Regions from separate parts of the Arthrobacter sp. 10T413_2 genome, predicted to be linked through region 1. Evidence: predicted binding sites of a transcription regulator. Region 1 holds the regulator's gene; each other region holds the start of a gene.
What was found. The regulator HrcA, encoded in region 1, represses chaperone genes, less so after heat shock. The targets are predictions, from matches to a motif close to TTNGCACTCGNNNNNNNCGAGTGCNAA.
Positions count from the first base shown of each region.

Region 2: a site for HrcA is predicted at 1,346-1,372, ahead of AC1DBQ_RS20845 (FmdB family zinc ribbon protein). Genes of this name have one in related genera too.
Region 3: a site for HrcA is predicted at 1,015-1,041, ahead of groES (co-chaperone GroES). Genes of this name have one in related genera too.

Region 1 covers NZ_JBFTHK010000202.1:2,363-4,486, forward strand. Annotated here, with positions in the region: gene dnaJ (molecular chaperone DnaJ) at 1-753, opposite strand, end outside; gene hrcA (heat-inducible transcriptional repressor HrcA) at 831-1,844, opposite strand.
Region 2 covers NZ_JBFTHK010000219.1:11-2,100, forward strand. Annotated here, with positions in the region: partial or broken gene AC1DBQ_RS20840 (SAF domain-containing protein) at 1-504, opposite strand, end outside; gene AC1DBQ_RS20845 (FmdB family zinc ribbon protein) at 999-1,250, opposite strand; gene AC1DBQ_RS20850 (5-formyltetrahydrofolate cyclo-ligase) at 1,399-2,037, opposite strand.
Region 3 covers NZ_JBFTHK010000071.1:15,905-17,994, reverse strand. Annotated here, with positions in the region: gene groL (chaperonin GroEL) at 1-482, opposite strand, end outside; gene groES (co-chaperone GroES) at 563-859, opposite strand; gene AC1DBQ_RS12780 (hypothetical protein) at 1,328-1,813, opposite strand; gene AC1DBQ_RS12775 (class I SAM-dependent methyltransferase) at 1,880-2,090, shown strand, end outside.

The DNA of each region.
Region 1 (2,124 bases):
CCGGATCTCCACGTACAGGTCACCGGCCGGGCCGCCGGCGGGGCCCGCCTCGCCCTGGCCGGACAGCTGGATGCGGGTGCCGGTGGCAACGCCGGCCGGGACCTTGACGGTCAGGGAACGGCGGCTGCGGATCCGGCCCTGGCCGCTGCACTCGTTGCAGGGGTCCTTGATGACGGTGCCGAAGCCCTCGCAGGAGCCGCAGGGAGCCGACGTCATGACCTGGCCGAGGATGGACCGCACGGCGCGCTGGACCTGGCCACTGCCGCCACAGATGTCGCAGCGGACCGGGTGGCTGCCCTCGCGGCAGCAGGAGCCCTCGCAGGTGGGGCAGATGACGGCCGTGTCCACTTCGAGCTTCTTGTTGACGCCGAACACGGCGTCGCGGAGGTCGATGCGTACGCTGATCAGCGCGTCCTGGCCGCGGCGGATKCGGGAAGCCGGGCCGCCCTGGCCGCCGCCGGCGCCGAAGAAGGTCTCGAAGATGTCCTGGAAGGCGAAGCCCTGGCCGGAGTAGCTMCCGCCGCCGAAGCCGTTGTCGGTGCCGTTCTCATTGCCGGTGGTGTCATAGACCCGGCGCTTCTGCGGATCGGAAAGGACCTCGTAGGCGTGGGTGACCGCCTTGAACCGGTCCGAGGCGTCCTCCCCCGGGTTCACGTCAGGGTGCAGGGTCCGGGCCAGTTTCCGGTAGGCCTTCTTGATTTCCTCCCCCGTTGCYTCGCGGGAGACTCCAAGAACGTCATAGTGGCTGCTCAAAGTGTGTATCTCTTCCTTGTTGTTCTGCCTGTGGGGCACTGKCTGTCGGGCAAAAGTAGCGTTCGGTCKCGGGCCGGTCAGGGCCCGAGGATCCTCGAAAGGTAGCGGGCCACCGCGCGGACGGCGGCCATGGTGGTGGGATAGTCCATCCGGGTGGGCCCCAGGACGCCGACCTTGGCCGTGGCGTCCGGCCCGTAGGCGGTGGCCACCACCGAGGCCTCGGCGAGGCCGTCGTACGGGTTCTCCCGTCCGATGCTGACCGTGACACCCCGCGGGTCTTCGGCCATTTCGCTGAGCAGGCGCAACATGACCACCTGCTCCTCGAGGGCCTCCAGCACGGGGCKGATGCTGAGCGGGAAGTCCACGTTGGAGCGGGCCAGGTTGGCGGTCCCGGCCATGACCATACGCTCCTCGCGGCTGCTCGTGGCCAGGGCCTCGAGGCCGCGGGCCAGGGCCTGGGCTGCGCCGCGGCGCGCCGGCGGCCCGCTCMCCACGACGGCMGCCAGCAGTTGCGGCATCAGGCTCAGCGGGGTTCCGGAGAGGCTGGCCAGGAAACGGCTGCGCAACTCCGCCAGTGCGTCGTCGGCAATCTCCTGACCGACGTCGATCACGCGCTGCTCCACCTTCCCGGTGTCCGCGATCAGGACCGCCAGGACCTTCCGGGGCGCCAGCAAGACGAATTCGATGTGCCGCACCCGGGCGCGGCTGAGCAGCGGGTACTGCACGACGGCGACCTGGTTAGTCAGCTGCGACAGGAGCCGCACGGTGCGGTCGAGGACGTCGTCGAGGTCCTCTGATCCTTCCAGGAGCGCCTGAATGGCCCGGCGCTCGGCCGGAGACAACGGCTTGACGGCCGAGATCTGGTCGACGAAGAGCCGGTAGCCCTTGTCTGTGGGAATCCGGCCGGCACTCGTGTGCGGTGCCGTGATGAGGCCTTCGTCTTCCAGTGCGGCCATGTCATTGCGGATCGTGGCACTGGAGACACCAAGATGGTGCCGTTCAACCAGCGCCTTGGACCCGACTGGCTCGCGGMAATGGACGTAGTCCTCCACGATGGCGCGCAGCACTTCGAGTTTGCGTGGTTCGCTCACGCTCCACCTCCAATCGACGGTCCCGCAGCCGGTGCCGCCCCAGGACCGTTCGGTTCGCGTCCCCGCGTGCTGCGGGGGCGGTCTGTGACCGGACAGGGGTTAGCACTCGACATGCCTAAGTGCTAACCAGTCTAATATGAGTCGCCGCGTTGTTAGCATTGGATTCGCTCCGGGCGTTGCCTGCGGGACCACGAGGATCCGTCACGACGGAACGGGAACCGCGGCAGCCGCTGCCGTTGCCGCGCCCCTGTGGTCCGGTTCGGGCCCCTTCGGGCCCCGG
Region 2 (2,090 bases), on a different contig from region 1:
GGGTAACCACTGGCCCGTCTTGCCGCCCTGCACGGAGGTCCAAAGTACAGGGACGGCTTGGGCCAGGATTTGGCCTTCAGCGGCTTGTTCGAAGCCGCTGCCGACGGTGAGCACCACGTTGACGAGTTGTCCGGGGGAGAGCAGCCGGATCGACGCAGGATCCGCCATCCTGAGCGGTACGGCCGCGGAACCGGGTGGGCTTCCGGCCAGCAGGCCCGGGCCAAGGATCTGGGAGTCGGTGAGGAGCTGGCCCTGGCGCAGCGGTGCGGCCAACTGTTTGCCCTCGAACGCGTTTTCGCCGCTCGGGCTGCCGGCCGGCACTAGCCCYGGCGGGATGCTGATCATGCGGACATCGCCGGGTTCCAGGGTCTTTCCGGCGGGAAGATCCGCTGCGGCTGCGAACGCAGTGACGGTGTCGGCGGGCGCAGGAGTTAATTGCTGAACAGTCAGGCCAGCGGCGATGCACAACATGAGCGCCGCAAGTAGCCGGCGGTACCGGTTCAACCAGTTGCTCAGGGTGCGCCGCGGCGGCCTGCCGCGCGGCAACCGCTGCCGGGGCGACTTCCCGGGCCGGGGGTGATTCCGGGTGGAGCTGCCGGCAGYAGGAAGCTGGCCGCCGGAGCGGATCCCGGCGCGTGCCCAACTGGCGGGCATCACGCCGGMCCCGGGCCGGGGCGGCAACGAAGGGGCCCTGAAAGACGGCCAGGAAGCCGGGTTGAGTGAAGGTGCCATGGCCGCCACGCTACGGACTCTGGCATGCTCGCGGGAGCCGTGGAACTGCTTATGTGGATAACGGGAGGCAGGAAGAACTGTGTAGGCCGGGGCGTGCCGGCATTAGTGCGCGATTGCACGGCACGGGGGACTGCCCCGCGGTGCTGCCTCGGCAACGGTGTCTTTCGCGAACAACGCTCCAGGACGGCGGCGTGAGGCTACACGGACGGGTGCCGGTGCCATCCGGAAACGGTGCACCAGGGCTGCGCTGACGGCAGCCCCGGGACCTAGCTGGCGGRGGCCGGGGCAGGCGCCGKTGCGGGCGCTGCAGCAGGGGCCGGGGCAACCGTGCTGCCCTTGGCGTCGCGCGAATCGGTCCGGTAGAAGCCGGAGCCCTTGAACACAACGCCGACGCTGTTGAACTTCTTGCGCAGCGTGCCTTGGCACTCGGGGCAGGACGTCAGGGAGTTGTCGCTGAACGACTGCACGATCTCGAAGGCGTGGCTGCAGTCCTTGCAGGCATATGCATACGTGGGCACTGGAAATCCTCCTCTGGGACAAACGAGCAGGTCCCGTACTGTCGAGTCGGGACCGGTCGATATATCTGTCGATATACCTGTCGGCGGGTTCCGTCTTAGCAGTCGCAGTGCCTGAGTGCTAATTCTATCACCCCCGCAGGACCCCCGATCAGCGGAGCCGGATGATGCCGACCGGTGTCAGCGCCGCGTCGACCTTCCGGTCGAAGGACTCGGCGGGAATACTGCCCGCGGGCAGTACCTCCGTGTCGTAGACGACGGCGACGGTCGGCAGCGGTACGGCGTCGGACGCCCCGCCGGACGCGGACGAGCCGGACGCGGAGGACAGGGCGGCCAGGGTGGCAAGGAACTTGTCGTAGTAGCCGCCGCCTTGTCCGATGCGGTTGCCCGAGAAATCCACTGCAGTGGCCGGCAGGAAGATTGCGGTGGCGTCCAGCGTCACCGCGGTGCTGTGGCGCTCGCCAACAGGCTCCTGGATGGGGGCGAACCGGCTGCGGACAAACCCGGATTCCGGAGTCCAGTACACCCAGCTGAGTTCGAGCTCGGGTTCGCAGACGGGGAGGAGCACCCGGTGCCCGGCATCGACCAAGGCGGACAACAGCGGCAGCGTGGGCGGTTCGGCGCCCACGCCGAGATACGCGGCGAAGGTACCCCGGKGGCCGCCGGTCAGATCGGATGCCCAGTCGAGCCCGTGGCGGGCGATGCCTGCCGCTGCGGCATCGAGCGCGTCCAACGGGAGCGCCGCACGCCTTGCCCTGTGGCTGGAGCGTATTTCGTCTTTTMACGCCATGACTGGTCCGTCCTCTGCATCGTGCAGCCTGCTCCGCAACGTCAGGGGGCCCG
Region 3 (2,090 bases), on a different contig from region 1:
TCGGCCAGGAGCTCGCCGACCTCGTCGCTCTGGGCGGAGATGGCGGCAACGTTGGCAACCTGGGTGCCTTCGACCGGGCGGGCGTTTTCCAGCAGGCGGGCAGCAACGGCCTCGACCGAAACCTCGATGCCACGCTTGATCTCGCCCGGGGCGGCGCCTGCCGCAACGTTGCGCAGGCCTTCCTTGACCAGGGCCTGGGCCAGCACGGTGGCGGTGGTGGTGCCGTCGCCGGCAACATCGTTGGTCTTGGTGGCGACCTCCTTGGCAAGCTGCGCGCCAAGGTTTTCGTAGGGGTCGTCCAGCTCGATTTCACGGGCGATGGTCACGCCATCGTTGGTGATCGTGGGAGCGCCCCACTTCTTGTCCAGCACGACATTGCGGCCGCGCGGGCCGAGCGTGACCTTGACGGTGTTGGCGAGCTTATCGATGCCGGCTTCAAGCGACCGGCGGGCAGCGTCGTTAAACGCAAGCTGCTTTGCCATGGTTTTGTCCTTTCAAGACAGAACCCCGCGCAACTGATCCGTTCATGGCGAAGGATCGGCTGCGCGGGGGACCAAGAGAGTTACTTTACGACGATCGCCAGAACGTCGCGGGCGGAGAGTACGAGGTACTCCGTGCCGCCGGTCTTGACTTCGGTTCCGCCGTACTTGGAGTAGATAACGACGTCGCCGACGGCAACGTCAACGGGAACGCGGTTGCCGTTGTCGTCAAAGCGGCCGGGGCCTACTGCAACAACTTCGCCTTCCTGCGGCTTCTCCTGTGCGGAGTCCGGGATGACCAGGCCTGAAGCCGTGGTCTGCTCGGCTTCGAGCGGGCGGACAACAATACGATCCTCAAGAGGCTTAATAGAGACCGACAAGGACCTCTCCTATTCGTCAGCAAATTCGTGGACTATGAAGCAGTGATGCCATGGCGTACAGACCGTCGTCGCGGTGCCGGCAGCAGCCTGGCTGTGAAGCTTCAGGTGTTAGCACCCTCCTAGGGAGAGTGCTAATGACGACTCTATGTAAATGGTTAGCACTCGGTCAAGGCGAGTGCCAGAAATTCATCTCGGGTGAACAGCTCCCCCGCGCGGGACATGCCCATTCTTTGCCGCGGCCAGCGGACACTTCGGCATCATGCTCTCTGCCCGCGACGAGCGAGGGGCATGTCCGGCGCATGCGGGCTGTCCGAGGGGACATGTCCAACGGATGCGGCTGCTCAGTCGGACATGCCCATCCTTTGCTGCAGCCAGCGGACACTTTGGCATCATGCTCTCTGCCCGCGCCAAGCGAGGGGCATGTCCATCCACCGGGTCAGCTGGGTCCACCGGGCCTTGCGCGTGCGCCTACTCGCCGGCGAGCTCCTCGAAGTCCACGTCTTCGCCTTCTTCGTCGTCGCGGTCACTGCCTTCGTCGTTCCGATGCCGGTACATCACCAGGGCTCCGGCGCCAGCCAGCAGGACGCCGGCGATGAGGAAGATGATGCCACCGAGCCTGGCCGCGGCATAGGTGTCGCGGATGGCCCGGGCCTCGTCCGTGGCGTCCTGCACGTTCTTGCCGCCGACGGAATAGACCGTCGCGTTGAAGGAATCGAGGAAGAAGATGATCACCAGCAGCGCGATGCACACGACGGCGATCACCGCTCCGGCGATGATCGCCGGCCGTGCGTAGCGGGCCAGTCCTTGCTGATGGCTATGGCGCACCCGCCCGTCGTCGTCGTCCCGCCCGTCCACGTCCTGCCCAGCGGCGTCTCGCCTGGCGTCGTCCTGCCCGTCCTTATTCTGCCCGGATGTTTCCTCTGACGTGCTGTCGCCTGTACCGCTGTCTTCCATGTCGTCAAGCCTAGTCCCCGCGGTCCGGTCGCAGCGTGCCCGCGGCGCTGAACTACGCTGGAAGGCATGACTGACGCACCGCAGGAACACATTGCCCCGATCCTCACGCCCGAGGGCTGGGAGCTGCTGGCGTCGCTGGGCCCGTACCGCGAGGACGAGGCCTTCCGCCTCACCGCGGCGCTGCGCAAGGCCGGCCACTCCCCCGAGCTGGTCTCGGCGGTGCTCACCCAGTCCCGGCTGCGGACCAAGGCAGAGGCCAAGTTCGGTGAGTTCGCCC